DNA from 3 places in the Leucobacter aridicollis genome. Region 3 is predicted to be linked to each of the others. Evidence: predicted binding sites of a transcription regulator. Region 3 holds the regulator's gene; each other region holds the start of a gene.
What was found. The regulator HrcA, encoded in region 3, represses chaperone genes, less so after heat shock. The targets are predictions, from matches to a motif close to TTNGCACTCGNNNNNNNCGAGTGCNAA.

Region 1 (10,052 bases), 760 kb from region 3:
GACCATCGCCCTGGACGCCGACGGAGCGGACATCGGCGAGCAGCACGACAGGGCACTGCCAGATCGAGTCGTCAAGGCCGGCTGCGGTGAGCTCAGCGCGCGCGATAGCGTCTGCTTCACGAAGGATGTCGAGACGCTCGCGAGTGACCTCGCCGACGATACGAATTCCGAGGCCAGGGCCGGGGAACGGCTGACGGCCAACGATTGCCTCGGGCAGGCCGAGCTCGCGGCCGATTGCCCGAACCTCGTCCTTGAACAGCGCACGCAGCGGCTCGATGAGCTCGAAGTCGAGATCCTCCGGCAGCCCGCCAACGTTGTGATGGCTCTTGATGTTCGCGGTGCCTGCGCCGCCGCCCGACTCTACAACGTCTGGGTAGAGTGTGCCCTGCACGAGGAACTTGATGGGCTCGCCCTCGGCCTTTGCTTCGGCAACGAGGTCGAGCTGCACCTTCTCGAACGCGCGAATGAACTCGCGGCCGATGATCTTGCGCTTCTCTTCGGGGTCGGTGACCCCAGCGAGATGCCCCAGGAAGATGTCGGCGGCGTCAACCGTGATGAGCCGCACGCCAGTCGATGCAACGTAGTCGCGCTCGACCTGCTCGCGCTCGCCCTTGCGCAGCAGTCCGTGGTCAACGAACACTGCGGTGAGCTGATCGCCAATCGCCTCGTGCACGAGTGCGGTGGAGACAGCCGAGTCTACGCCGCCCGAGAGCGCCGAGATCACGCGGGCGTTGCCGACCTGCGCTCGAATTGCCTCGATCTGCTCCGCGATGACGTTGCCAGCGTTCCAGTCGGCAGGGATGCCGGCAACTGTGTGCAGGAAGTTCTCGAGGATGCGCTGGCCATGCTCGGAGTGCTTCACCTCTGGGTGCCACTGCACGCCGTACATCTTGCGTTCCGGCGATCCGAAGGCTGCGACAGGGGTGACGTCAGTGCTTGCGAGCACATCAAATCCCTGAGGCGCCTGCTGAACGGCGTCTCCATGGCTCATCCAGACGAGCTGATCAACAGGCTGTCCACCGAGGATCGCCCCGCCATCGCCGAGAACCTTCGCCTCGGTGGAGCCATACTCGCGGTCGCCAGTGTTGCCGACAGTACCGCCGAGGGCGCGCGCCATGACCTGGAAGCCGTAGCAAATGCCGAGCGTCGGGATGCCGAGATCGAAGATCGCGTCGTCAAATGCCGGCGCCCCCTCCTCGTACACTGACGACGGGCCGCCCGAGAGCACAAGACCCGCGGGGTTCTTCGCGCGGACCTCGTCTGCGCTGATTGTGTGCGGAACGAGTTCGGAGTACACCCCGGCCTCGCGCACACGCCTGGCGATCAGCTGCGCGTACTGCGCACCAAAATCAACGACGAGGACGGGCCGATGCCCATCGTGCGCTACTTCTGTCATGCTTTGCCTTCCTGGCGATCTGGGTCAGCGGATGCTGCAGAGTCGGCGATCGCCGACTCCTTCGCATCCAAAAACTGTGTCACCTCGCGGGCAATGCGCCCTTCGAGGATGAATGAGAGAAACGGGATCACGCCGCCGAGCGCGAGCAGCAAGAATTTCGCAAAGTTCCAGCGCATCGGGCTCCAGAGCATGAAGTTCGCAATGAGGTACACCACGTAGAACCAGCCGTGAGCGATGAGGATCGCTTTGAAGAGGTCGAAGCCCTCGCGAACGAACTCGGCTTCCTGCCCCTTCGGGATCGTCGGCAGAAACTCGGCGACACCATTCGGGGTGAACAGGAACAACTCAACCTTGAACGCGTACTTCATGACCATGACCGCGCAGAGCAGCAGGAGCATAATTCCGGTGATGACCGAGGTCACCTTGTAGACGCGCAGCGAGCGGCGAATACGTGGGTAGTCCTCGGGCTTGGGCTGGAGTTGCATGGCTTCCATTCTATGGTTTGGGCGTTGCGCCGGAGTCACCGGCGGATTCTGCTGCGGCTGCCTCGGCCTCGGCCTCGGCCTCGGCCGTGAGGATCAGGATCTCGTGTTCCTTCTCCCACGCGTCACGCGCAAGGCGGTACCACAGGAACAGTGCGACGCCCGCGAACACCACCCACTCGATGGCGTAGAAGACGTTCAGCCAGCTCACCTTCTCGGGCGCGCTCGGCGCGACAGAGTCAATTGGCTCGAGGCCAACGCTCGCAAGGTCGGGTGCCTGTGCGGCATCGTGCAGCACGAGGTATCCCCCGTAGATCGGGCCTGTGGGAACCTGTTCCCACTCATTTGCGAGAAACGCGGGAACCATCGTTCGCATGTAGCGCGAATCGGCGTCTGGCCTCGGAATCTCGGGCGCTTCGGCCGGTAGGTAGCGACCCTCGAGCGCCCGTTCTGCCTCCGGGAGCTGGCTCAACCGCTCAACCGCGCGCTGCGCCTCAGCCTCGCTCGGCGCCCAACCAACTGCGACGGCAAGGCTTGCGTCGTCGAGCTCGGTGCGTACGAGGTGCCCAACGACCCAGGCTCCCTGCCGACGCTCTGCGCTCTCGTCGGCTCCCTGGTTCATCCGCTCGCCGATGACTGAGAAGTCACCCGGCACGAACGTCCCTTTAACCGAGACGACAGCGCCCGCGGCGATCTCTGGGATGCCGGCGATCGGCTCGGTGAGCGTATCGATCGGGCGGACGGTCTCAGTTGCAGTGAGGTCGTCAACGTTGTCGCGGATCGCGTTGCCCATTTGCCACTGCCCGAGCCAGGCGAACACAGCCGCGACAACCATCGCGAGCAGAAGCGCGGCGATCCACTGGGGCCGCCGCATGACCTGTCCGAGAGTCGGCTCCCCGAGGTATTCGGGAGTGCGCGAGGCCACGACTACCGCTCAGCGTGAACGATGTCGACCCGCTGAAACTCCTTCACGTCGGAGTAGCCACTCGTCGCCATAGCCCGGCGCAGTGCCCCGAGCAGGTTCGCGCTGCCGTCAGCGATGTGGGCTGGGCCATTCATGATCTCGGCGAGCGGCGCGATCTGTTCGACGGCGACGCGTCGCCCGCGGGGAAGGTCTTCGTGGTGCGCTTCCTGGCCCCAGTGCCAGCCGCGGCCGGGCGCATCGGTTGCGCGAGCGAGCGCCGCACCAAGCATGACAGCGTCAGCTCCGCAGGCAATCGCCTTCACGAGGTCACCCGAGGTGCCCAGGCCGCCATCAGCGATGACGTGCACGTAGCGCCCGCCCGACTCGTCGAGGTAGTCGGTGCGGGCCCCAGCAACGTCTGCGATTGCGCTTGCCATTGGTGCGCGAATTCCGAGAGTAACCCGAGTCGTCGAGGACGCTCCCCCACCGAAGCCGACGAGCACACCTGCCGCGCCCGTGCGCATGAGGTGGAGCGCCGACTGGTAGGTTGCTGCGCCGCCCACGATGACTGGGACATCGAGTTCGTAGATGAACTGCTTGAGGTTCAATGGCTCACGACCATCGACCGACACGTGCTCGGCAGAGACAGTGTTGCCGCGGATGACGAAGAGGTCGACGCCTGCCTTCACGACGGTGTCAGTGAACTCAGCCGTGCGGTGCGGCGAGAGCGCGCCGGCTACGGTAACGCCCGCGTCGCGGATTTCCGCGAGGCGATCGCGGATCAGCTCCGGCTTGATCGGCGCTGAATACAACTCGCGCATCCGCTTAACCGCGGCGATCTCGTCATCAACTCGCGCGATCTCCGCAAGCAGTGGCTCGGGGTTCTCGTGTCGAGTCCACAGGCCTTCAAGGTTGAGTACGCCGAGTCCGCCGAGCTTTCCAAGCTGAATCGCAGTCGCGGGCGACATGACGGAGTCCATCGGCGCGCCGATGACGGGAATGTCGAACTGGAACGCGTCAATTGTCCAGGAGGTCGAGACGAGCTCGGGGTCTCGGGTACGCCGCGTCGGCACAATACCAATCTCGTCGAATGTATACACACGGCGGGCGCGCTTTCCGCGACCAATCTCGATCTCGTTGCTCACCCAGACAGTCTATCGGGTGCGTGAGCCGCGCATCCTGAGTTCCGCACAGTCCGCACAGTCCACACATTCCGCACACGGGGCGACAATATCGCTAAAGTTCGCTATCATCGCCATAAAGCGATGATTTATCTATTGAGAGGAACTCCTATGGGAATGGGCCACGACCACGGTGCCGGAGCGCTTCAGACTGCGACAGGCACCCACAGACGACGACTCGTGCTTGTCCTGTCGATCTACGGGGCGATCATTGCCGCCCAGATTGTTGGGGCCACGGTCACGAACAGCTTGGCTCTCGCGGCCGAGGCGATGCACATGGCTGTCGACGCGAGCGGGATCCTCATCGCCCTGATCGCGTCGATCCTCGCGACGCGTGCCGCATCCAAGCGGCGAAGCTACGGCCTCATGCGCGCAGAAATCGTCGCGGTGCTCATTAACTGCTTGCTGCTCTTCGGGCTTGGCGGCTACATCCTGTTCGAAGCCGTCGAGCGGTGGTTCAACCCCACCGACGTCGCCGGTGGCGGCGTGATCGCCTTCGCGATCGTTGGGCTCATCGGCGCTGCGGCGTCCCTGGTGATTCTCAACCGCGGCGCGAAAGAGAGCCTGAACGTCAAGGCCGCATTTCTCGAGGTCATGAGCGACGGGATCGGCGCTGCGGCGATCATCATCTCAGGCGTGCTCAACGTCACGCTCGGATGGAACCGCGGTGATGCAATCGCGGCAGCGGCAATCGGAGTGATCATCCTGCCGCGAGCCTTCTTGCTCCTGAAGCAGGCGGTCAACCTGATCATGCAGGGCGTACCTCACAACATCGATATCGACGAGGTGCGGGGCGAAATCGTTGCCACCGAGGGAGTCGAGGCTCTTCACAGCCTGCACGTGTGGGGCCTCACGAGCGGGGTGTCTGTCATGTCTGCCCATGTCGTACCGAGTGCCGGCACCGACAACTCACGACTCCTCGACGAGCTCACCGCCACAATGCGGCAGCACTTTGGCATCGAGCACTGCACCTTCCAGCTCGAGGAGTTGACGCACCTCGAACACGAGGGACAACTGCACCGCGAGCTCGCAGGCACGGGTACAACCTCGTAACCAGGGATCACGCACGACGAGCGGTATCATCGAGAGATGGCGATCACTGTAGAAACATCAGACGGCGATAGGGCCAAAGAACTTGAGATGTTGCTTCCAGCGACCTGCCTGTTCCACAGCCTGAGCGATCCGTCGCGCCTCGTGATTCTGCGCCACCTGCAACTCGGAGAGCACCGCGTAGTCGAGCTCACGGATCATCTGGGGCTCTCGCAGAGCACAGTCTCGAAGCACCTCGCCCGCCTGAAAGACGCTGGCCTCGTCGAGTCGCGCCCGCAGGGCAGGGCGTCGGTGTACTCACTGCTTCACAGCGAGGCCATCACCGAGCTTCTCACGGCCGCCGAGCGACTGCTGGGCCTCACGGGCGACAACGTCGCGCTGTGCCCCGTACACGGCACGAGGGCCGCAGCTGAATCACACTGATTCGCTGCGGCCCTCGGCTCAGGCAGTGGGCGCTCCCCTACTTGCGGTAGTTCGGCGCCTCAACGACCATCTGAATGTCGTGCGGGTGGCTCTCCTTCAGACCAGCTGAAGTGATGCGCACGAACTGGCCCCGCTCCTTGAGCTCGGCAACTGAGCGTGCACCAACGTAGAACATGGACTGGCGCAGACCGCCGACCATCTGGTGCGCGACAGCGCCAACGGGGCCGCGGTAGGGAACCTGGCCCTCGATGCCCTCGGGAATGAGCTTCTCGTCGCTCGGCACATCCGCCTGGAAGTAGCGATCCTTCGAGTACGAGGTGCGCTCACCGCGCGTTTGCAGCGCGCCGAGTGACCCCATACCACGGTACGTCTTGTACTGCTTGCCGCCAACGAAGACGAGGTCGCCAGGGCTCTCGTCAGTGCCAGCGAGCAGCGAGCCCATCATCACTGACGATGCGCCAGCAACAAGAGCCTTCGCGATATCTCCCGAGTACTGCAGGCCGCCGTCAGCAATCACCGGTACACCCGCCGGCGTCGCAGCCTTCGCGGCCTCGTAGACGGCGGTGACCTGGGGAACACCGACACCTGCAATCACACGAGTCGTGCAGATCGAGCCCGGCCCAACGCCGACCTTCACCGCATCTGCGCCCGCGTCAACGATCGCCTTCGCGCCGTTGTACGTCGCCACGTTGCCACCGATCACGTCAACACCGGCGAACGCCGGGTCACCCTTGATCTTCGCAATAATGTCGAGCACGCCCTTCGAATCACCGTTTGCGGTGTCGACGACGAGCACGTCGACGCCGGCCTCAAGCAGCGAGCCAGCGCGCTTCCACGCGTCGCCGAAGAAACCGACAGCCGCGCCAACGCGAAGCCGACCGGCGTCGTCCTTCGTCGCGAGTGGGTACTGCTCTTCCTTATCAAAGTCCTTCACGGTGATGAGGCCAGTCAGGCGCCCCTCGCCGTCGACGAGCGGGAGCTTCTCGATCTTGTGCTGCTTGAACAGCTCAGCCGCGTCGTCCTTGGAGATCCCTGCGGGTGCGGTAATGAGCGGCATTCGTGTCATCGCCTCGGACACGCGAACATTCGCGCGGTCCTTCGGATCGATGAAACGCATGTCGCGGTTCGTGATGATTCCGAGCAGGATCCCTGCCGAGTCAACGACGGGCAGTCCCGAGACTCGGTACTCGCCGCAGATCGCGTCGACCTCAGCGACTGTCGCATCGACAGTCGTGGTGAGCGGGTTCGTGATCATCCCGGCTTCAGACCGCTTCACGCGGTCGACCATCTCCGCCTGATCCTGAATAGACAGGTTGCGGTGCAGGATCCCAAGGCCGCCGTTACGCGCCATAGCGACAGCCATGCGCGTCTCGGTGACAGTGTCCATTGCCGCTGAAATGAGCGGCATTGCAAGCCGCACGCGCCTGGTGAGCTGCGTCGAGGTGTCCGCCTCGCTCGGAATGACGTCGGTGTGCGCGGGAAGCAGCAGCACGTCGTCGTAAGTGAGTCCTGTGAACGCGAAAGGGTCACGCTGTTCCATACAACCTCTTTAATGCTCGTGGCGTCGTCGAAGACTATCTAGTCTAAGGGAATGGGACCTGTATGAGGCTGATGGGCGAGGTCCGCGCTAGGCGAACGCCGCAATCGCACGATCATGTCGGCGATGAGGAACATGAGCGCAATCCACACAGCGATGAAGCCGATCCACCTCGCGATGGGAAGTTCTTCATGCATGATGAAGTACCCGAAGAGGAAACCGAGCACCGGGGTGAGGAACTGCAGGAACCCAACATAGGTGAGCGGGAGCCTGCGAGCTGCCTCACCGAAGAGGATGAGCGGAACCGCTGTGAGGAGCCCACTGACGAGCACGAGTGCCGTAATCACGCCCCCGTGAGAGAACGCGCTCAGACCCGCGACGGAACCGACGATTGCCAGTTGGGTCAGGCCGATCGGCACGGAGACGAGTGTCTCGACAGTGAGCCCCGTGACCCCGTCGACTTCTTCGATGCGTTGGTGCACGACGCCGTAGAGGCCGAACGAGAGGGCAAGACCCAGCGCGATCCACGGCACCTTGCCGTAGGAGATCGCCGAGAACAGCACACCTGTGCCCGCGACGACGACCGCGATCCACTGGAGGCGCGAGAGCTTCTCGCGCCAGAAGATCACTCCGAACAGGATCGTGAAGAGCGGATTGATGAAGTAGCCGAGCGACGTCTCAAGCACGTGGCCGGAGATCACCCCGATCACGAAGATCTGCCAGTTCGCGTACAGCAGGATCGACGAGAGGGCGAACAGCCCAAACGTTTTCGGCTGCTTCAGCACGTTGCCAACGCGACGCCACCTGCGCGTCACCGTCACAATCACCGCGCAGACAAGCAGCGTCGTGACGACTCGCCACGAGACGACCTCGAACGGGTTCACGACCGCGATAAGCGTGAAAAAGAGCGGGAATGCGCCCCAAATCAGATACGCGCCGATTCCATACCCTAAGCCAGCACGAGTGTCCCTCACCTTCACAGTCTACGGCGACTGGCGGGTACGAAAAAGCCGGGGCCCCGCGATGGCGGGCCCCGGCTCGTTCAGCGATGCTTAGCGCTCGATGACTGCGAGGATGTCGCGGCTCGAGAGCACGAGGTACTCCTCGCCAGCGGCCTTGATCTCGGTGCCGCCGAACTTCGAGTAGATCACGATGTCGCCGACGTTCACGTCGACGGGGATGCGGGTGCCGTTGTCTGAGACACGGCCGGGGCCCACTGCAACAACCTTGCCCTCCTGGGGCTTTTCCTTTGCGCTGTCAGGGATAACGAGACCCGAAGCAGTAGTCTGCTCAGCCTCGACCTGCTGAATGACAATGCGATCCTCGAGCGGCTTAATGGCGACCGACACGGTTGACCTCTTTCCAAAGCTGTTAGTTTCGCACTCTTGCGAGTGCCTCTGTACGAGATTCTATGACCCCAGTTGGCACTCATGCAAGGTGAGTGCCAACTGTTGATGCGCCGAATCGCGGACAGCGAACACCGACCCCACGGGCCCCTCAGACCCAGTGAGTACACTCTGTGGTACACCCACTACGACTTGGAGCATGATGAGCACCACCGACCCCACAGTGCCAGCCGAGCACCAGCCTCAACCGGCTTCGGAACAGCCGACAGAGCAACTGCCGCACGGGGCGCAGCTTACTGACGCTGCAAGCACCGCCGCGCCGCAGTACGGATACGAGACGCCCGCCTACGCGTACCAGGCTGCAGCAGCCACCCCGCAGCGCACAACCGTCAAGGACACAAACACGTACGCGCTTGTGGCGATCATCCTTGCGTTCATCGCGCCCATCGCCGGAATCATCTTCGGGCACCTTGGGTTGAACCAGATCAAGCGCACCGGAGACGCAGGGCGCGGCCTCGCGCTCACCGCGGTCATCTACGGGTACTGCACCATCGCGCTCGGCGTGTTGCTTGTCGTAATGTACATCGGCTTCATCGTCATGATCATCGGCGCGGCAGCGAGCGGGAGCTACTACTACTAGTGAGCGGCTCACGCAGCGACGGGCCCCGGGCGACCAGCCCGGGGCCCGCTTCGTCCCCTCCTGGATGGGATGTGCTCACGAGTCGGCGTGGCGCGGAGCTGCTCGCCTCAGCTGCGGCCCTGCGAGAGGCAGGTGACAGCCTTGACTGCGTCGGGCGGCACCTGCGGCGCGACGGCGTAGCCCCCGACGAGCTCGCCGCGGCGCTCACGGTGACCGGGCTGCGCGAGAAAGCAGCAGCGAAGTTCGGGCCGCGGGCCGGAGAAATGCTCTTCACCCAGGCAGGGCTCGAACAGGCGTCTCGTTTCTCCGTTGCGGAGCTTCACGCGCGCCGTTTTCACGGCGCAACAGCAGTCGCCGACCTCGGCTGCGGTCTCGGCGCCGAGTCGCTTGCGTTTCTGCGCGCGGGGCTCGGAGTACGCGCGGTCGAGCTCGACCCGCTCACTGCCGACTTCGCTGCACACAATGTCTCTGTCGAAGCCGCCTGGATCGAGGCTTGTCACGGTAGCGTCCCGCCGCACGAGGTGATCATTGGCGACGCGACTGAGCTCGGGGCAGGCGCCGCCGACGCCGTGTTTCTCGACCCTGCACGACGAACTGCCGGCCACCGAGACACTCGCAGGCTCGCCTCGAGCGACGATTACTCCCCTTCGCTCACCTTCGCGTTCGACGCCGCACGAGCCGTGCGGTTCGGGGGCGTCAAGCTCGGGCCCGGCCTCGACCGCGAACTCATTCCCGACGACGCCGAGGCTCAGTGGGTCTCGGTCGACGGCCAGGTCGTCGAGATGGGGCTGTGGTTCGGCGACGCCACCAGACAGGGTATCCGCCGCTCGGCAGCTGTGCTGCGTGGGGACCCTGGGCGGGCGGCGGGCGCGGGCGGCGCAGCTGCCACCGGCAGCACACCGGTCTGGCATGAGCTCAGCGCGGCCGCCGACTTTCCGGACGCCGATACCCGCGAGCTCGGCGAGTACCTCATCGAGCCTGACGGTGCGGTGATCCGCGCGCGCCTCATCGGAAAGCTCGCTGCGGAGCTCGACGCCGGCATGATCCACGACGGGATCGCCTACCTCACCGCCGACAACGCGACCGCGACGCC
Region 2 (10,052 bases), 870 kb from region 3:
AGTCGGCTGAAACTGTCGCTAAGCATGGTCTCCATGTTATGCCAGCACTGCGCGAATTTGGAATTCGCGCGCCCTAATGTTCAAGTTTGGTCCACGATTCGCCCGCGGTGGCTGCCGGCGGGGGCCTGGGGCAACTAGCGCTCACCCTTGGCGAGCCGCATGATGCTCTGAACAGTCATGGCGAGCCCTGCAAGCCCAATCAACCCGGCGAACGCACCCGAGACCACATGCAGATCAAAGAGCACGAACGCAAAGACGGCACCGATAACGAACATGATCCCAACGGGAAGCAGGATTTTCGGCGACGGCAGCTGGGGCGCCTGCTGGGGTTCAGTCATGCACTGAGAATACCAACGCTCTGCGCGGGCTCCATCAGGCCCGGAACGATAGCGGTAAACCTGTGACCCCGTCGCCGTGATCGATTCCCCTGGAAACTCACACGCTACTAAGTGGGCCAGGTGCGAACAGAACTGGCTCCGTGGAGTTGCATCTGCCCCAGTCAGCAAGATTGAAGTCGCCACTCTCGCTAATCAGATACAGGCTAGATGCGCTGCTCGACCGTGAGGCCTTCCGCGTCTTGCCCGGGCAATCGGACCCTGCGGGGCAGGGGTTCGCGGTTCGCGATTCGATGTCGCGCAGTGATTCGCCCGCAGGGAAAGGCGCGCTGCAGCACGGTGCAGCAGTGCTGCCCACAATCGGCTTAGGCGCTCCTGGGTTGTTTGCCTTCGTAGCCAGCCGAATCGAATAGGTCCCGCCAGAACCCGAGCATGAGGCGCGCAACGAGCGCGCCTGGCACTGACGCTCGTTCACGCCCGGGGTTGAGAAGAGACTCAGCTCATTTGTTTCCAAACAGATCTTGGGCGCTGGTAACCCCAGCATAGAACGACTCTTCAAACCTCGCTGGAGGCACATCACCGAGGTCGCCACGGAGTCGTCTCGTGTTGTGCGAGTACTCCCTCCAAACGTCGCGAGCTCGAGATCGTTGACCGTTTTCCGCGGCCCGTTCATCGCCGGCCCGCGCACAAGATCGGCCCCGTTGAGGTGGTTCACCGCCTCAGCGAGGGCATTACCATGCCTGCCGCCAACAGTTCCGGTCGAGGGCGTCGCCTCGATACCGGAGAGGCGTTTTCCACTACGAGTGGAGAGAAATTGGCTGCCAAGGGAGCGCGAAAGTCAGATCGTTCACCCACAACTGATTCGGCGCACCTGCGCTGAATGCGCGGTTCGCGAGGCCTGAGCTCACCATTCTCTTGTTCAGGTTCTCGAATCCGCGCCTGCGCGTCGGGGAAGACTCCACTTTTCACGCCTTGGTTGATATCGGCCTGGCGTACCCAGGCGCGCACCGTCGACCCGGAACCGAGTTTTTCCGGCCACGCCCACGGTCGCGCCTTGGCTCATACCGGGTTAGGCGCAGAAAGTTCGCACCATTCTGATCGCTGCACCTCCCTCCCAGCCGAGTAGCGGCATCTCTTGTTCTCATGTTGGACTCCGCTCCATGCCCCATCCGCAACCCTGGAACCTCCAACATTGCCAGGACGCCTTCATCAACGGGGCACCGGGCCCCTCTCCCAAACCCACGTGTTCGAGCCGAGAATACGGCCACCATACTCTTCGAAGAAGTCGGTAGATAGAGTGGCCGGCATGGGGAAGACGAATGGGATCCTGAATCGCTGCATCAATGAAGCTCGGGATGAGCTATCAGAATTCACGAATGGGAGGGCATTTACATCGGGGAACTGTCATGCACTTCATGACCGCGTTCAGCGCGTCTTAGAGTCACTTACCGAGGCAGTTGAGGCGCTTGCCGAAGACAGGGCACAGCGCCGCGATAACGAGGAGCCCAGCCGAGTAACTACACGCGGCTAGTGACGTCCGAGGAGCGCTTCCCGGAGTGACTCAGTGCGAGAGATCGCGTCGTCGAGCTGCCGCGCCGGTTCGCGAAGGTAAAGCTGTCGGCAGATAGGTTCTTGCGTTCACGTCGCGCTTGCGCGATTTCCTTGTCGAGGTAGTCAATGGTGTGAGTTCTAATGTGTTTTGGAAGTCGTCTGAAGCCTGCCCCAAAAGGAGGAGGAACCGTACCGGGCGGGGTGACGTGCGCCTGCGCCTCATTGTTGGAGGCTTCATAGCTCATTAACGTGGGCCCCCTCGCTCAGGCCGGTGGCGAAAGACCGCCGATAATCGTCGCTGTGATACAGCGACAGACTCAAAGCAGGTTACCGCCTAGTTGGCGGTACAAGAAGGGCACGGTAGGCACGCGTTCATCGGTTGTCTGCCGGGGGTAGGACTTCTCTCATCCGGTGATCAAGCCCCAAATGAGCAGGACGACTATGGAACCACTAATGAGAAGCGTCCAGAACTGTAATGACCAGAGGTTCTGGGGCGACGCGTCGAACACGATCGATCCAAGCCAACCGCCAGAGATGCATTCTTCAAGAGCAGCCGACTCCACCTGCGGACACATGTTGCTCTCGCGGAGTTCATCCGCGGTCTCGTAGCGAACGAGGAAGCTCACCGTTGCGCCGGCGAACGTGCCACTTGGCGTTCCCAGCAACAGCATCGGCGCAGGTCAAGCTACCGAGAGTTCACTGGATGGAACGATAACTTTGCGACCGACTCGTCGACCTTTTCAACCGAGCGAGTGGGGGTGGGCCCAAAGGACTCACTAGCGCTGCTGCAACCGGCGGGTGCCCCGTGAGTACTTCGAGAAGGGTTCGAGAGGGGTTCGAATAACATTTCACCGCTCACTTCCTCGACGCCTGGCAAGTGACATGGTGCTGACGCTTCGAGCGGCCGATGGCGACGAGGACACCCTTCGCGCGTTGACCATGCCTCATACGTGCCGGGACCCGCTCGCGCACATCACCTGCCCCGAAGCGCTCAAGAGACGTCAACAGGGCGGCAGCCTTGAAGAGCGCACGCAGAGCCCGAATGACCCTCTCGTCGGCGGAGACGAGGCGCAGCCCCGTTCCAGCGAGATAGGTATCTCTCGGAACGGGGCCGCAGCTCGTTCATATCAGGCTCAGGTTGTACGTGCAGGACCAGCTTGTTAGGCGGTGATCGACTTCCCCTCGGCTGCTTCAGTCGACGGCATTGCTACCTCGATCTTCCGCGGCTTTGCCTTTGCGTTCAGCGGAAGGATGACGCTGAGGACACCGTCCTTGTAGGTGGCGCTGATGTTCTCGGTATCGATGCCTTCGCCGATGCTGAACTGTCGCAAGTAGGCGCCCTCGGGGCGCTCCTGTGTCAGCCACTTCACGCCGTCGGAGTTCGCGCCTGAACGGTAAGCGCGGATCGTGAGTAGCTGGCCGTCGACGTCAATATCGAGGCTGCCTGGGTCGATTCCTGGCATATCAGCTGTCAGGAAGTATCGGTCCTGGTCTCGGTAGAGATCAACGGGCATGGCGCGTGGCGCGGTGCGCGCCTGCAGCATGCCGGTGGCGACTCGTTCGAGCTCAGTGAAAGGGTCAAATGTCAGTGCCATTGAGATCAGTCTCCTTTCGATAGAAACCTGAGTCGGTTCCGCTCAGGTGTGATTTAGATTAGCACTCTGACCCTGAGAGTGCTAATAAAGAATGCTCAAAAATTGCTCAAAAGACCAACGCCACAGAGCTCACATTCCGGACCACTCGAGCCGTGTTCAACGACATCAATGCGCCCTGCCGCCATATCCGCAAGCAGCTACAGGCCCAAAAAGTAGCTGCCCCCATGTTTGAGGCGTATGGTGGTGTCCCACTCAGGAAAGGGAATGCAACATGAACGAGAAGAAGAAGCCCACCGAGGACACTGTTGACGAACCCGTAATGGACGGCGCTGACGAGGAATTCGATGGGGACGCAAACCCCCGCAAAGGGCAATCAGACCCAGGGCTGATCCGCCATCCCGACAAGGGCGACAAGACGACCGCGCCTTACAACCTGTAGAGCAGCCAGCAGCACTTCTGGACAAGACCACCAGTTGCGCCAACCACACTGCGCGAACCGCGCTATGTGATCCTGCAACACGAATATCCTCTTGCACATATCTGGCCGACTCGTACGGTGTTGACGCTCTGGTTCCGCATGCAATCACGAATGGCCCCCAGTAACCCTGCTCTCGCCACGGAGGAGGCGCGGGCCCACTGGGGGGCTATGTTCGTCGCTTCTGGACGGACTTAGCCCCGTTGGCTGGACAGGCGCCCGCGCTCCGTGGGAGTTGGCTTTCTCAAGCCCCCACAGTACGGATGCGGTCGCGGCCTCGAGGGCGCCGTGCTGCGAGATAACGCGTCGCTTGGATGGCTGGGGATGCCATTACTGCACAAAGAACATGGATACGTTGTCGCGGTTTGCGAGAGCAACGCTCATTGCGACGGGAGGGTCTTTGGGCTGGCGCATGACGCCCATAGATTGGTGTCGACTTACACGCATGGCATGCACTCGATGTCGTTGGTTGTGTCGGTGCGCGTCACGGCTTCCCCTGTCCGAAAGTTTGCTCGAATAGCGTCTGTGTGCCCACTGACATCTATGACTTGTTTCGGAGCCCTTTCTGCTCTCGCGTAGACGCGCGCACGGAGCTCGTCGAGCTGTTCTGGCGCGAGTGCTTGGTTCAGGATTTGTGCGATGCGTGTACGAGATAGACCGGCTTCTTCGCCGATTTGGGAGTGAGTGAGGCCGGCGCTCCGCGGCGCGAGAATACGGGGCCGGTCAGGTGATGGTTTGGACATGCAGCATCTGCCAACCGCCTGGGGTCTTGGCATTGCGCGCTGGCATGCTTGCGGTCTCGAAGACCTCTGTTTGGTCTCGCCCCTGACGCGTGCCGACCGCCGTCATGACACCACCGATCTTACCCATCTTCACTGGCGCTCTCACGAGGTCGAAACCCTCCGGCCGGTTCACCTTGAGCCAAACGTGGACTTCCTCGAGCGACTCCGCGACGCTTCACGCTCGACGGTTTCGACGAGTCGAATCGTGGCAAGCAGCATGACCTCAGGCGACTCGATCTTCAGCTATGAACCGGCTTTTACTATGGTTGTGCTTATGTGCCAGTACCAGCCCACCTGCCCAACGACGCGTCATCGGGAAGGGACTATTTGCCCTGAACGGATCCGCATTCAGAAGCACAACCAGAAGGTACAAAAACGCAACGCGGAAGTGCGTGAGCACAACCGCAAGGTTGATATCGAGAACCGGGTCGGGGCGGTCGTCGCCGTCGTCGCTGTCGTGGCTATCGCGGCTCTTGGCGTTTGGTGGTTCCTGCTGCGCTAAGGCTTTCCGCCATGCCGCCCACCTGGGTACGGCCAGCGGAATGAGTGACGCAACGCCTCAAGTACTCGAAGGTATGATGCTAATCATCGCCCTTGAAGTTACGCCGGACCCCACAGCAGCAGTGTCTCGAAGCGAACGGAAGACCAGCAAGCTCTTCTTCGAGCAAATGAAGGCTGGGCAACCTCTCATAATTCAGGGAACAGAGTAATGGCAGCTGCTCGAGGAGCCAGCAGTGCATTGGTCAACCGAGCGAAAAGCTGCGAAGCGCTCTGGAGCTTGAAGCGATTCAGCATTGGGTTTGCCGCAGCGATTCTCGTTCTGCTCATGGGCGGCCTGTTCAACCATTTCGCCCCCAGCAAGCCAGACTTCTTCCTGATCCTGCTCTTTCTCCTATCATCTGTCACCTTCATCAATGGCGCGTCCCGCGGCTTCGAGGGTCAAGGCTATTCCCAAGCATCGTCACGTTCATATCAACCGGTGCGGGGCGCCGTCGCCCTTCGCCCTATTCGCTTAGCCAAACCCGAAGCTCTCCTTGCGTCCGCGTGCTCACATCCCCCCTGTCGCCCCGTGATCGCTCAGTGGGGTCACCCTCGGGTTGTGGACACTACGCGAAGCAGACCCCCGTGTTCTGCTGGAACGGATGTCTCCTGACCACACGTAGGAAATTCACCCCGGAGTAGCGGCGAGAGGCCGCCCACCTCGTGATCGATACCGGCCGCGAGCGCGTGCACGTCGCCAAAGAACTCCGGCCCGGGGAACAACTCCTCGGCCGTTGGGTGAACCAAGAACGCGCACGGCTCGAAGGCCCGACCCCAGCCGAAACTCAACACGCCGAGACTCATGGGCGTTGCTCGCTCTGTCTACCACGCCTGGCGTTAGAAACGAAGCCGGCCTTGCTGGCCTGCGTGCGACAAATCCCGCGCACATTGATACGAGCGCGACGAATGACACGAACGCTTCCAGGACAGATCCCGACGATGTGGTGTTTCATGCCGACCGGGGTGCCCAGTTCACCTCGACACAGCTGCACGAGGTTTACCAGGCGCATGGACTCGCCCAGAAGCACCGCGGGGACGAGACGTCTAAAGCAGCGTAGTTTCCCATGTGCCCCAAATGTGCCCTGCGAACTGAGCTGGCGGTAGGCGAAACAAAAAAGCCCCGGAACTTCCGCAATTCTCTACGGCAGTTCCGGGGCCATCTGTCGGGATGACAGGATTTGAACCTGCGACCCCGTCGTCCCGAACGACGTGCGCTACCAAACTGCGCCACATCCCGATTTACGCTTTCGCGCAAGGAATACTCTATCGGGTCGCACTCGAAAAACGAAAACGGGCAGGGCGGTCAGCATGTCGCGGGCGGGGCTGTCAGCATGTCGCGCGGCGGCCGAGCTCGAGCCCGCGCACAAGCCGCTCCGGACCGGGCCCCGGCCCTGGCGACGCCGCTCGCTAGTCCAGCGTCGCGATCACCACGGGGGCGTCCTGCCCCGGCCAGGTCGCCGTAAGCGTGCCCACAGCCCCACGCGCAGCGGGTGAGTCGGTCTGCGGCACGTGGATCACCCTGAGCGTGGAGAAACCCGTCGAGGCGACGCTCACGCCGTCAGCGAGAGACACCTCAGCAGCCCAGAGCTCTGGCACCTGCGCGCCGGGCTCCCCCGACCCATGGATCGGCATTTGAATCGCCCGCGCGACGGTGCTGCCGTCGGGCTGGTGCACGAGCTCTTCACTGTTCGAGCCGCCCTGCGAGATCACCTGGGCGAGCACGGCGCGGTAGACGGGGTCGCCCGTCGCGGCAGTCACCCAGCGCGTGCCGAGCACGCCGTGCTCGGTCGTACCAACAAGGTGCGCCTCTCCGCCATCGAGCGGCGCGCTGCGGTAGGTGAGCGGCACGTGGTAGACCTTGTCCTCGCCAGCGGAGACAAGGATCCCGTCGATGCCAACCTCGCCTTCAGGGTCGTCGAGGCGGTAGCCCGAGACGCGCGTGAGCTTTGAGATGTCGCCAGTAAACCAGGGCTGCTTCGGCAGCCACTCGGCGATGAGTTCGAGCTTCGAAGGGACGAGCGTGGTGTCGATGTAGAGGAGTGCCATGACCCGATCATACGGGGCCGACGCGTGAGCGAAAACAGAAACGCCCACACCCTGGCAACAGCTCAGGGTGTGGGCGCGAAACGCGAAAGCGGCGCTTACTTCTGGTTCTTCAGGCGCGATGCCGAGCGGGCGCGCAGCGACGCGTCGAGCTCGACCTTGCGAATGCGGATCACGTCGGGGGTCACCTCGACGCACTCGTCTTCGCGGGCGAACTCGAGGCTCTCCTCGAGGGTCAACACGCGGGGAGGAGTCATCGACTCGAACGAGTCTGACGAAGCTGCACGCATGTTGGTGAGCTTCTTCTCCTTGGTGATGTTCACGTCCATGTCTTCCGAGCGCGAGTTCTCACCGATAACCATGCCCTCGTAGACCTCCTGCGTGGGCTGCACGAAGAAGCTCATGCGCTCCTGGAGGTTGATCATCGAGAACGGGGTCACGACGCCCGAGCGGTCGGCGACGATCGAGCCGTTGTTGCGGGTGACGATCTGGCCTGCCCACTCGTCGTAGCCGTGCGAGATCGCGTTCGCGATGCCGGTGCCGCGTGTGGTTGTCATGAACTCCGAGCGGAACCCGATTAGGCCGCGGGCGGGCACGATGAACTCCATGCGAACCCAGCCGGTGCCATTGTTCACCATGTTCTCCATGCGGCCCTTACGCGCTGCGAGCAGCTGCGTGATCGCGCCGAGGTGCTCTTCGGGCGTATCGATCGTGAGGTGCTCGTAGGGCTCGTGGGTCTTTCCATCGACCTGCTTCGTGACAACCTGCGGCTTGCCGACGGTGAGCTCGAAGCCCTCGCGGCGCATGTTCTCGACGAGGATCGACAGCGCGAGCTCGCCTCGGCCCTGTACCTCCCACGCGTCGGGGCGGTCGGTGTCGAGCACCTTCAGCGACACGTTACCGATGAGCTCGCGGTCAAGGCGATCCTTGATCATGCGGGCGGTGAGCTTGTGGCCCTTCACCTTGCCGACGAGCGGCGAGGTGTTCGCACCGATTGTCATCGAGATTGCGGGCTCGTCGACCTCGATGAGCGGCAGCGGACGGGTGTCTTCAGCGTCGGCAATGGTCTCGCCGATGGTGATGTTCTCGATACCCGCGATTGCAACGATGTCACCGGGGCCGGCCTTCTCTGCCGGGTAGCGGGTGAGCGCCTTGGTGAGCATGAGCTCGGTGATACGCACGTTCTGCTGGGTGCCGTCGCTCTTGACCCAAGCGACGGTCTCGCCCTTGTGGATCCAGCCGTTGTGCACGCGCAGCAGCGCGATACGGCCGAGGAACGGCGAGGAGTCAAGGTTCGTGACGTGCGCCTGCAGCGGGTGCTCGTCATCGTACGTCGGTGCGGGCACCTGCTCAAGGATCACGCCGAAGAGCGCCTCAAGGGTGTCGCCGTCGGGCAGCGTGCCGTTGGCGGGCTCGTTCAGGCTCGAGGCACCGGCGCGGCCCGACAGGTAGACGACGGGAACGTCGAGGATCGCATCAACGTCGAGGTCTGGGTGCTCTTCAGCGATATCGGAAGCCAGGCCGAGCAGCAGGTCCTGCGCCTCGCCGACAACCTCGGGAATCCGGGCGTCGGGGCGGTCGGTCTTGTTCACCGCGAGGATCACGGGGTGCTTCGCCTCAAGCGCCTTGCGCAGCACGAAGCGGGTCTGGGGCAGCGGGCCCTCGGACGAGTCGACGAGCAGCACGACGCCGTCAACCATCGAGAGTGCGCGCTCGACCTCGCCACCGAAGTCGGCGTGGCCGGGGGTGTCGACCACGTTGATGGTGATCGGGCCGTTCTTCGCGTGCTCGCCCTCGTAGCTGATGGCGGTGTTCTTCGCGAGAATGGTGATGCCCTTCTCGCGCTCGAGGTCGTTGGAGTCCATAACGCGGTCATCGACGTCTGCGTGTGCGTCGAATGAGTTCGTCTGACGCAGCATGGCGTCAACGAGCGTGGTCTTGCCGTGGTCGACGTGTGCGACGATGGCGACGTTACGAAGGTCTTCGCGTGTGGCAAGAGCCATAGGGGTGGATCCTCACGATCATAAAATAGCGAACGTTCTATCATACCCGTTCACGACTCATCCCGCGACCCGCGCGGGAAATGCGCGAGTTGCGGAGCAGGCCGAGACGGACCTCGGAGCGACGTCTGCCCCGGAAACCCTGCCCGAGCCGCACGGCGCGGGCGCCCCTCTAGCGTAGTAGGTCGCCGCCCACCGCGGGAATGCGGTGGGCGGCGACCTACTGATGTGGCTGCGCGGCTGGACTCGGCTACTCGAGCCCCTCGGCCACTCGAAGCGCCCGCGCAAGCTCTCGCCGCTCGGCCTGCTCGGCGGGGTCGGGCACCGGAAGCGAGGCGAGCAGACGCTGTGTGTAGGTCTCCCGCGGGGCGCGAAGCACTTCGGAGGTCGGGCCGCTCTCGACGAGCTCTCCGCGGTACAGCACGCCCACGCGATCGGCGAGCGCGTCGACGACCGCGAGGTCGTGCGTGATGAACAGCGCGGCGAACCCAAGCTCAGCCTGCAACTCGGTGAATAGCTCGAGCACTCGCGCCTGTACCGATACGTCGAGCGCGCTCGTCGGCTCATCGGCGATGAGCAGCTTCGGATCGAGCGCGAGCCCGCGCGCAAGCGACGCGCGTTGACGCTGCCCGCCTGAGAGCTCGTGCGGATACCTGTCGCCGTAGGCGCGCGGGAGCTGCACGGACTCGAGCAACGCGTCGACACGCGGCCTTGCCTCGGCGACGGATCGC
Region 3 (10,052 bases):
CGGCGCGTTCATCACGGTCTCCCTTTGCGAGCGCCTGGACGAGCACAATCCGACGGGTCGGTGCAGGCGTCACCTCGATGCGCTCGACCGTCAGAGTAAAGCTATCGCGGCCCAGCTCCTCAACGGTGCCGAACGCTCTGAGGCCAGAGCCGTTGCCGACAATCGTGTGTTCGCCAACGCGCAGCCGGCTCACCCGAACGGCGTGGCGGCCCTCGTCTCCCGAGATCGTGAGCTGACGCCCCGGCGCGGTCGCGACGAGAGACTCGTCAAAGTAGAGATTCGCCACGGCTATCCGAAGAATCGGTCGCGCAGCTTGCCAAAGAAGCTCTGCTTGAACTCCCCGAAGTGCGGTGGTTCTTCCTTGCGGAGCTTCGCGAGCTGTTCAACGAGCGACTTCTCTTTGTGCGAGAGCTTCGTCGGTGTGGCGACCTGCATCGCGATCTTCAGATCGCCGCGAGACGTCGAGCGCAGTCCCTGGATGCCGCGGCCGCGAACTGACAGGAGATCGCCCGACTGGGTGCCAGCCGGAATCTCGACCTTCACGCTCCCGTCAAGTGAATCGACCTCAACCTCGGTGCCGAGGATCGCATCAGTCATCGAGACCTGCATCGTGCTCAACAGATCGTTGCCGTCGCGGCTGAAGACGTCGTCGTGTTCGACGCGGAACTCGATGAACAGGTCCCCGTTCGGCCCGCCAAACGGCCCGACCTCGCCGCCACCACGCATCTGCATGCGCGTGCCCGTGTCGATGCCCGAGGGAATGTCGACCTGCATCGAGCGACGCTCGCGCAACCTGCCCTTTCCTGCACACTCAACACACGGGTTCTCGATGATCGTGCCATACCCCTGGCAGCTCCCGCAGGGATGCATCGTCACAACGTTGCCAAACAGCGACCGTACCTCGCGCTGCACCTGACCCTGCCCACGGCAGACGTCACACGTTACCGGGTGCGTGCCAGGCTGGCAGCCGTTGCCACCGCACGTATTGCAGAGCACGGCCGTGTTCACCGTGATGTCACGCTGCACGCCGAAGATCACCTCTGAGAGCTTCACGTCGACGCGAATCAGCGCATCCTCGCCCCGCTCCTCGCGGGCACGGGGCCCGCGAGAGCCGCCACCAAAACCGCCACCGAAGAAGGTCTCGAAGATGTCGCCGAACCCGCCGGCTCCACCTTGCTGACCACCCATGTCATAGCGCTGGCGCTGCTCGGGATCGCTCAGCACGTCATAGGCGTGCGTGACGCTCTTGAACTGCTCGGCGGCCTCGTCGCTCGGGTTCACATCGGGGTGCAGCTGGCGAGCCAGCTTGCGATACGCCTTCTTGATCTCTTCGAGGCTCGCTTCGCGAGAAACGCCGAGCGTCTCGTAGTGATCCGCCACTGTTGTACTCCTAGGTGTCGTGGATTGGGTAATGGTGCTGGGACCGGCTAGCGCGCACGCGCAAGACCCGAAGCCCTCAGCGGTCTTCGCTCAACAGCTTGTTGAGGTATCTGGCAACGGCACGGACCGCCTGGATATTCCCGGCGTAGTCCATGCGAAGCGGACCGAGCACGCCGAGTCTGGACGCGCCTAGTTGTTCATAGTTTGTCGCGATGATCGACGCATCGGAGAGCCCATACGCCTCATTCTCGCGCCCGATCGAAGCGGCGATATCGCGCTCGTCCTGCACAAGTTCGCCGAACAACCGAAGCAACGTCACCTGCTCCTCAATTGCTTCGAGCACCGTCGGCAGCGCCCCGGCAAACTCTCCCGGCCTTGTCAGGTTTGCTGCGCCCGCCACGGCGATCCTGTCGCTGCGGTTTGCTTGCAGCTGCTGCGAAACCGCCCCAAGCACAAGCTCGGCGAGTGGTGCGTCGGCAGGACCAACCAACGTGTGCACCGTCGCGGCAAGCTCGGCCACAGCGCGATCTGCTGCGTCGATGTCCTGGCCAACGATGTTCGCTGCGATACGCTCGCGAACGGCTGTGAGCCACGGTTCGTTCGCACGCTCCGCTGGAAGCATGGCCGTCTGCTGCTCGACGACTCCGTTTCCGAGGATGAGCACGCAGAGCACTCGATTCTCGCCGAGAGCGACAAGGTCAATGTGTCTGACGGCGACTGTGCGCAGCGACGGATACTGCACGACCGCAACCTGATTCGTGAGCTGCGACAGTAGGCGCACCGTGCGCGCCATGACGTCGTCAAGATCACTCGACTCGCCAAGAAACCGCTCGATCGCCGAACGCTGCGCGGCTGTCATTGGCCGGAGCTTCGCGAGTGTGTCGACGTACAGGCGGTAGCCCTTGTCGGTTGGCACCCGCCCCGAAGACGTGTGGGTCTGAGCGATAAGCTCGTCGTCTTCAAGCAGCGCCATGTCGTTGCGAATCGTCGCGGCAGATACGCCAAACGAATGGCGCTCCACGATCGATTTCGAGCCGACGGGCTCGTTGAGCGCGACGTAGTCACTCACGATGGCGTGCAGCACGGCGAGACTGCGCTCTGGAACCATCACGCACCGCCTTTCTGGCACTCGAACAACCTGAGTGCCAGTCTACTACCGCAGGAGGTGTCCGACGACTGTGTCAGCCAGCAGCCGGCCGCGGAGCGTCGGCACGATCCTGCGCTCGGTCCCGCCGACCCCAAGCGCCGCGCGGCCATCCACGAGGCCATCCGCGATCAGGGCGGGCACGGCGGCCCGACCCTGTTCGCTGAGAGCGTCGATCGCGAAGCCGTCAGCGATGCGGGTCTCGAGCAATACGCGCTCGCTATAGCGTGCTTCGTCAGTCAGGAGCTCACGGGCGTGAGCCGGAGACAGGCCCTGCCCCATCCGTTCGGCGTAGGCCCGCGGATGCTTCACGTTCCACCATCGCAGGCCCCCAATGTGGCTGTGAGCGCCGGGGCCCGCGCCCCACCAGTCTTCGCCGGTCCAATATGACAGGTTGTGTCGCGACCGCGTCTCGCGAGAACGCGACCAATTGCTGATCTCGTACCAGTCATAGCCCGCTCCCGAGAGCTTGGAGTCAAGGAGCTCGTACATCTCGGCGTGCAGATCGTCGTCTGGAGCCGCGACTTCGCCGCGCCGGATCTGCCCTGCAAGCTTCGTACCCGCCTCAACGATCAGCGCGTACGCCGAGAGGTGGTCAGGTTCGTTCGCGAGCGCGGCATCAAGCGAACGCTCCCAGTCGGCGAGCGACTCGCCAGGCGTGCCGTAAATGAGATCAAGGCTCACCTGCAGGCCGGCTGCGCGCGCGGCGTCAACGACAACAGGGACCCGCTCGGGGCTGTGCGTCCGATCGAGCGTGCGAAGCACATGGGGCATCGCCGACTGCATCCCGAAGCTCACCCGGGTGAACCCGGCCTCGGCGAGTGTGTCGAGGTACTGAGCGTCGACCGAATCAGGGTTCGCCTCCGTTGTCACCTCAGCGTCTGGGGCAATCCCCCACTCGTCTCGGATGCGACCGAGCACCATTGCCAAATCAGACGCAGGCAAAAGCGTCGGGGTGCCTCCCCCGAAAAAGACAGTCGATACCTCGCGATCGGGGAGCCCGGCCGCGCGCATCACCTTGGCGCCAAAGCTCAGCTCCGTCGCAGCTTCAGCAGCGTATCCGGCCTGACTCGCGCCACCGCCAAGCTCACTCGCAGTGTAGGTGTTGAAGTCGCAGTAGCCGCAGCGCACCCTGCAGTATGGCACGTGGACGTAGACGCCAAACGCGCGATCGGGCGCGCCCGCGAGCACGCTCGCCGGGAGTGCCCCGTCGGCCGGAGCCGGATCGCCTTCGGGGAGCACACTCGGCATTATCAGTCGTCCCGCGAGGTGTCGCCGTCAGTCTCCACACTGTCAGTCCCGGCCCCAGTGCTCGTTCCGGCGTCGACACTCGCATCGCCATCGGCACTGGCATCCGCACTGGCACCGGCGTCGGCGTCGGGATCGCTCGACGCGTCCGCGGGTACGCTTCCTCCGTTGCCCGTCGAAGCGACTCCGCCGCGAATAGCGGCGCCAGGAGCAAGAGCCCCAACGAGCGCCTGCGCAAGCTCGATCACGTCACGCAGTTCGCCGCGCTGCTTGATCCCTGCCATGAGCCCCGAGCTCGTCAGGAAAGTGAAGCCCCGAGCCACTGCCCAGACGGTGCCGTCAGCTCGCTGCTCGACAGTCAGCAACTGCTCGCCGAAACCTGAGACAGTCTCGCGGTCGCCCCAGGCGAATCCGAGCCGCTGGGGCTCGTCAACAGTCGAAATCACGAGGATTGGTCGCGGCTTTTTTGCGGCGTCGGAGGTGAGCGTCGCGGTGGTACCTGGCAGCACGTAGGCTTCACCTTCAGGGCTGAAGAGCTCCTCGGGCTCCTCGCCAAGTTCAGGCGTTCCACCATCGTCAAACTGCACGCCAACGTAGTCGGCCTGCTCGCCGAGCACGATGTCGCTGACAGTGAGGCCAGCGGCGCGGTGCGCGCCCCAGGTCATGAGCTGATTCGCTGCAGCGAGGAAACGCTCTTGGCCGCTCCCGAGCTGCAACGCCTCCTCGTATGGGGTGCTGCCAGCCGGCGGGAACCGCATGAGATCAGGTGCGCCAGACGCCCCGATCGCCGCATACGCAACTGGCATGCTCGTATAACTAGACCTGCGTGGACCTGTCACTTCTTCGACGATTCCTTACCCTCGACGTCGCCAGAGAGCGCGGCGATGAATGCCTCCTGTGGCACCTCGACGCGACCGACCATCTTCATCCGCTTCTTGCCCTCTTTCTGCTTCTCGAGCAGCTTGCGCTTACGACTGATGTCGCCGCCGTAACACTTCGCGAGGACGTCCTTGCGGATCGCGCGAATGTTCTCGCGGGCGATCACACGGGCGCCAATGGCAGCCTGGATGGGCACTTCGAACTGCTGACGCGGGATGAGTTTGCGCAGGCGCTCGGTCATCATCGTGCCGTAGGAGTACGCGTTGTCGCGATGAACGATCGCGGAGAATGCGTCGACAGCCTCGCCCTGCAGCAGGATGTCGACCTTCACGAGGTCCGCCTCTTGCTCGCCACTCGGCTCGTAGTCGAGGCTCGCGTACCCCTGGGTGCGACTCTTCAGGTGGTCAAAGAAGTCAAAGACGATCTCACCCATCGGGATGTTGTAGCGGAGCTCGACGCGCTCACCAAGGTACTCCATGCCAAGCAGGCTCCCGCGCCGCGACTGGCAGAGCTCCATGATCGCGCCAACGTAGTCCTTCGGCGCAAGCACTGCCGCGCGCACCATGGGCTCGCGAACGCTCGCGATCTTGCCGTCGGGGTACTCGGACGGGTTCGTCACGGTGACCTCAGTACCGTCCTCCTTCGTGACCTCGTAGATCACGCTCGGAGCCGTCGTAATGAGATCGAGATCGAACTCGCGGCGCAGCCGCTCGGTGATGATCTCGAGGTGGAGCAGTCCGAGGAAGCCGCAGCGGAAGCCGAAGCCGAGTGCAACCGAGGTTTCCGGCTCGTACTGGAGTGCCGCGTCTGAGAGTTTGAGCTTGTCGAGCGCCTCGCGGAGCACGGGGTAATCGGAGCCGTCGAGCGGATACAGGCCTGAGAAGACCATCGGCTTCGGGTCCGTGTATCCTGGCAGCGCCTCTGTGGCGCCCTTGAGCTTGCTCGTGACGGTGTCGCCAACCTTCGACTGGCGCACGTCCTTCACGCCGGTGATGAGGTAGCCGACTTCGCCGACGGCGAGCCCCTTGGTGGGAGTCGGGCCCGGCGAGGAAACGCCGATCTCGAGCGCCTCGTACTCGGCGCCGGTCGACATCATCTGGACCTTTTCACGGGGCGTGAGCTTGCCATCGACCATTCGAACGTAGGTCACAACACCCCGGTACGGGTCATAGACCGAGTCGAAGATCATCGCCCGAGCCGGCGCATCGGTCTCTCCGATCGGCGCTGGGATGCGCGCAACGACAACGTCAAGGAGCTCCTCGACGCCAGCGCCAGTCTTTCCGGACACCTTGAGTACCTCGTCGGGATCGCCGCCGATGAGGTCGGTGATCTCGCGGGCGACCCGCTCAGGGTCGGCCGCGGGTAGATCAATCTTGTTCAACACGGGAATGATCTCGAGGTCGTTCTCCATCGCGAGGTATAGGTTCGCGAGAGTCTGAGCCTCAATTCCCTGCGCGGCGTCAACGAGCAAGATCGCGCCTTCGCAGGCAGCAAGCGAACGAGAGACCTCATACGAGAAGTCGACGTGACCCGGAGTGTCGATCATGTTGAGGGCATACTCACCACCTTCCGACTGCCAGTGCATACGCACTGCCTGCGACTTGATGGTGATTCCGCGCTCTCGCTCGATATCCATATTGTCGAGGTACTGGGCGCGCATGTCGCGATCGGCCACCGTACCGGTGACCTGGAGCATGCGGTCGGCAAGCGTCGACTTGCCGTGGTCGATGTGCGCGATGATGCAGAAGTTACGGATCATCGTGGGGTCGGTCGACGCCGGCACCGGTGGTTTCAGACTGCGTGGAGACATTGCCAGCCATTATCTCACGCACCAGCCGCTCTCAGCACCAGCTCACCGCGGGTCTTCTTTGCGGGCAGAGCTCTCCAAGCCATGCCCCGTAGGATGACAGCGTGTCTGCTTCACAGTTCTTCCGACGCGTTCTCGCGCCAGGACGCCCCGAGCGGGCCGCCTTGCTCGCAATCGCGCTCGGCGCGGCGACCCTTATCGACCCGGCAAAGCTTACGAAGGGTAAGCGTGCCGCTTACCGGCTCGGCATCGCCGGGCTGACCGCTGCCGACATCGCGACCGATGTTCCGCCAGGCACAAGCGCAACCTCCCGTTCCGCCGCCGCTGTCGCAGCAGGTGGCGCCGTGCTCGGTCTCTCTGAGGTCGGGGAAGCGTTCGACGCGCGCGTCCAGCGAGCGCTCGTGCGACGGGGCGTCTCGCGCCCACGCCTCGTTCTCGCGGTCTCGGGGGTCGCAATATCGCTCGCAGCACAACTGCCCGGGGTTATCCGGGCGAGCAGGATCACACGCGGTCTCCACCCGCGCGGCCTATCTGGCCTCGACGTGGGCGCCGGCGGCCACCCCGAATTCGCCGAGCTCCCCGACGGCGCACGGGCAGTCATAGCGGGAATGCTTGATTACAGTGCCGAGCCCAGCGCCGGGGCGCTGCTCGCGCAGCTCGACTCAGCACGCGAACAGCTCTGGGAGGGGGTTTCAGGCTCCTACGACGTCATCTCGATCGACGTCGCAGAGGCAGAGTCCAAGCCCCGCGCAGTGCCGCACGTTCAACGATTCCCCGTGTCGGCGTCTTTCGCTGACCCCGCCACAGGCAAGACGCGTGTGCTCCGTCTCTATATCGAGTCGGGCATGCTCGCCCAGCTCACGATCGAACATGAAGAGGCCCACGCAGAGTGGCAGCCAAACGATTCGAGAGAGGTCGGCCTCTGGCCTGCCCGGTGGCCAAGCCTCGCTGAAACAACGTTCACGCTCGACAGCGACGCGCCGAAAGACCGTCGAGCGGCTCGGATCGCGAACATCCGTCCCCGCGCATAGCCGTCGCCTACCGTTACGCGGCAAAGACACGCGTGACACCTGTCACGAGCTTTTCGTGACAGTGGCCTCTCGCTGCGGCCGGTGTCTCCGCGAAACACTGGGGGCATGAGACAGGAACACTCCCCCGGCCAGGCCCCGCTGCTGCCCGCGCTATCGACGAAGTCGCCCGCGCTCGAACTCGTCGCCATCGAGCGTCGCTTCGGGGCAGGAGACAAGCTCGTCCGTGCAGTCAACGGCGTCGACCTCAGGATCGAACGCGGGGAGGTCGTCGCGCTGCTCGGTCCGAACGGCGCCGGAAAGACGACGCTCGTCGACATGGTGCTCGGGCTCAGCGATCCCGACAGTGGTTCGGTGCGCGTGCTCGGTGAGTCCCCCCGGTCAGCGGTCGCACGTGGCACACTGTCGGCGGTCCTCCAAACAGGTGGTCTGCTCGCGGACCTCACTGTCCGTGAGACCGTCGAAGTGATCGCAAGCTTTCACGGCGCCGGCAGTCGCGTCACCGAGGCGCTCGAGCGCGCCGACCTGACGCCACTCGCGGGGCGCAGGGTGAGCAAGTGCTCGGGTGGTGAGCAGCAGCGGGTCAAATTCGCCCTCGCGTTGCTCCCCGATCCTGATGTGCTGATTCTTGACGAGCCGACCGCGGGCATGGACGTGACCGCCCGCCGCAGGTTCTGGGATGCGATGCGCGCAGACGCGGGTGCCGGGCGCACGATCGTGTTCGCAACCCACTACCTCGAGGAAGCCGAGCATTTTGCCGGGCGCACTGTCGTCATGAATCACGGGCGCATCGTCGCCGATGGTGGCACCGCAACGCTGCGCGCCTCACTCGGCGGCCGCACGCTCATGGCGACGCTGCCGGCGGGCGCAGACGCGCTGCTCGCCGAACTGCGCAGCGACGACTCAGTCTCGGATGTCACCGTGAACGACGGCCGCGTCACGATCCGCGCCGCGAACTCCGACGCGGTCGCCGCCCAGCTCCTCGCCGCTGGCGCGAGCGATCTCGAGATCGCAGCCCCAACGCTCGAAACCGCGTTTACCGCGCTCACGGAGGACTAATCCCATGCTCTTTACCACCACGTTTTTCCGCGTCGAGGTCATGCGCCAGTTTCGCAACCCGTACACGCTCGTCTTCACACTCGGGATGCCGATCGCCATGTACCTGTTGTTCGGCGCTGCCGCAGAGTACGCGACCGCAAGCGCTGGCAACGGCAACGTCGCCTTCTACGTGATGGCCTCGATGGCCGCGTTCGGCGCGGCGACAGCGATGACCTCGCTGTGCTCACTCGCCGCCTCGGAAGTCGGGCAGGGTTGGGGCCGTCAGATCGCGCTCACGCCGCTCTCGATCCCCGGGTATGCGGCGGTGAAGCTCGCAGTCGCACTGGCGTTCTCCGCGGTCTCAGTGGCCGGGGTGTTCCTTGTCGGAGCGCTCACCGGGGCACGCGCGGACTCACCCCTAGCGTGGCCGCTCGTCGCCGCGATTATCCTTGTGGGCGGGCTCATCTTTGGCTTGTTCGGGCTTGGCACGGGCCTCGCGTTTAACTCCGACACCGCGGCGTCGCTCGCATCAATCGCGATCACGCTGTTCGGATTTGTCGGCAACGTGTTCATGCCGCTCTCGGGCGCGATGCTGACGGTCGCCCATTTCACTCCGATGTACGGCTATGCCGCCCTCGTGCGCTGGCCGATCACCGAAGGCGCACTCATCTCAGGCGGGACCGACTCGATCTGGATCGTGCTGGCAAACGTCGCGGCCTGGACGCTACTCTTCGCCGCCCTCGTACGCTATGGGGTGCTTCGGTCTCGGCGCCGGCGCTAGGCTTGCAGGCGATGCGCACACGGAGTCAGACAGACACGTCAAACGCCTGGGCCCGCTACGGGTGGCTCATGGGCGCAATCTGGCTCGTCTTCCTCTACTTCCCGATCACCGCTCTCGTACAGTCGGCCGCACCGACGTGGGCACTGGTGCTCGGCTGGTTGAGCACGTTCACCTTTGCGGCCTCGTACCTCACTGGCTTCATCGTCGGACTTCGTTCCCCGCACGGGCGAGAACGCCCCGTGACGCTCTGGCTCTACGCAGCCGCGATCGGCAGCGCGGCGCTCACAATACCCTCGATCGGCTGGGCAGTCACGAGCTTCACGCCGTTTCTCATGTCGTACGCGTCGTACCTGCTGACCGCGAAAGCTCACTGGATAGCAAACACGGCAGGGCCCGCGCTCATCGTCTTCGAGGTCGCCACAGCGCAGACTCGAGGGGCCAACGAGCCGTGGCCGCTGCTCTGGATCACCATGATGATCGCAGCTGTCAACACGATCAATTCGTGGTTGATCGCGCGCTCGAGCGCTGCCGATGCGCTCCGGGTCGAGCTTGCGACGAGCGAGGGGCGCGAGGCCGTCGCACGGGACGTCCACGACCTCCTCGGCCACTCACTCACCGTCGTGAAGCTGAAGGCAGAGCTCGCGTCTCGGCTGCTGGAGCGTGATCCGGCGGCCGCGCGCGCGGAGCTTGACGAGATCGTCAGGCTCGCCGCCGAGGCGATCGAGGGCGTGCGCGGCACTGTCACTG

Region 1: the regulator HrcA is predicted to act here: its motif matches at 8,395-8,421, upstream of groES (co-chaperone GroES).
Region 2: the regulator HrcA is predicted to act here: its motif matches at 3,540-3,566, upstream of KI794_RS04655 (Hsp20/alpha crystallin family protein).

Annotation. Positions count from the first base shown of each region.
Region 1 is NZ_CP075339.1:1,154,258-1,164,309, reverse strand. It holds gene guaA (glutamine-hydrolyzing GMP synthase) at 1-1,396, opposite strand, end outside; gene KI794_RS05260 (DUF3817 domain-containing protein) at 1,393-1,881, opposite strand; gene KI794_RS05255 (SURF1 family cytochrome oxidase biogenesis protein) at 1,892-2,803, opposite strand; gene KI794_RS05250 (GuaB3 family IMP dehydrogenase-related protein) at 2,806-3,927, opposite strand; gene KI794_RS05245 (cation diffusion facilitator family transporter) at 4,075-5,016, shown strand; gene KI794_RS05240 (ArsR/SmtB family transcription factor) at 5,053-5,436, shown strand; gene guaB (IMP dehydrogenase) at 5,474-6,976, opposite strand; gene rarD (EamA family transporter RarD) at 7,015-7,947, opposite strand; gene groES (co-chaperone GroES) at 8,026-8,322, opposite strand; gene KI794_RS05220 (DUF4190 domain-containing protein) at 8,519-8,959, shown strand; gene KI794_RS05215 (class I SAM-dependent methyltransferase) at 9,031-10,052, shown strand, end outside.
Region 2 is NZ_CP075339.1:1,045,827-1,055,878, reverse strand. It holds gene KI794_RS04675 (hypothetical protein) at 1-26, opposite strand, end outside; gene KI794_RS04670 (hypothetical protein) at 135-338, opposite strand; partial or broken gene KI794_RS16305 (transposase) at 836-1,467, opposite strand; gene KI794_RS04660 (hypothetical protein) at 2,291-2,557, opposite strand; gene KI794_RS04655 (Hsp20/alpha crystallin family protein) at 3,047-3,481, opposite strand; gene KI794_RS04650 (hypothetical protein) at 3,753-3,920, shown strand; gene KI794_RS04645 (hypothetical protein) at 4,698-5,240, shown strand; tRNA gene KI794_RS04635 (tRNA-Pro) at 6,442-6,515, opposite strand; gene KI794_RS04630 (maltokinase N-terminal cap-like domain-containing protein) at 6,686-7,324, opposite strand; gene typA (translational GTPase TypA) at 7,420-9,324, opposite strand; gene KI794_RS04620 (ABC transporter ATP-binding protein) at 9,572-10,052, opposite strand, start outside.
Region 3 is NZ_CP075339.1:1,918,668-1,928,719, forward strand. It holds gene KI794_RS08610 (16S rRNA (uracil(1498)-N(3))-methyltransferase) at 1-286, opposite strand, end outside; gene dnaJ (molecular chaperone DnaJ) at 289-1,380, opposite strand; gene hrcA (heat-inducible transcriptional repressor HrcA) at 1,457-2,488, opposite strand; gene hemW (radical SAM family heme chaperone HemW) at 2,534-3,775, opposite strand; gene KI794_RS08630 (DUF1990 family protein) at 3,778-4,578, opposite strand; gene lepA (translation elongation factor 4) at 4,608-6,461, opposite strand; gene KI794_RS08640 (hypothetical protein) at 6,563-7,489, shown strand; gene KI794_RS08645 (ABC transporter ATP-binding protein) at 7,595-8,545, shown strand; gene KI794_RS08650 (ABC transporter permease) at 8,550-9,305, shown strand; gene KI794_RS08655 (sensor histidine kinase) at 9,317-10,052, shown strand, end outside.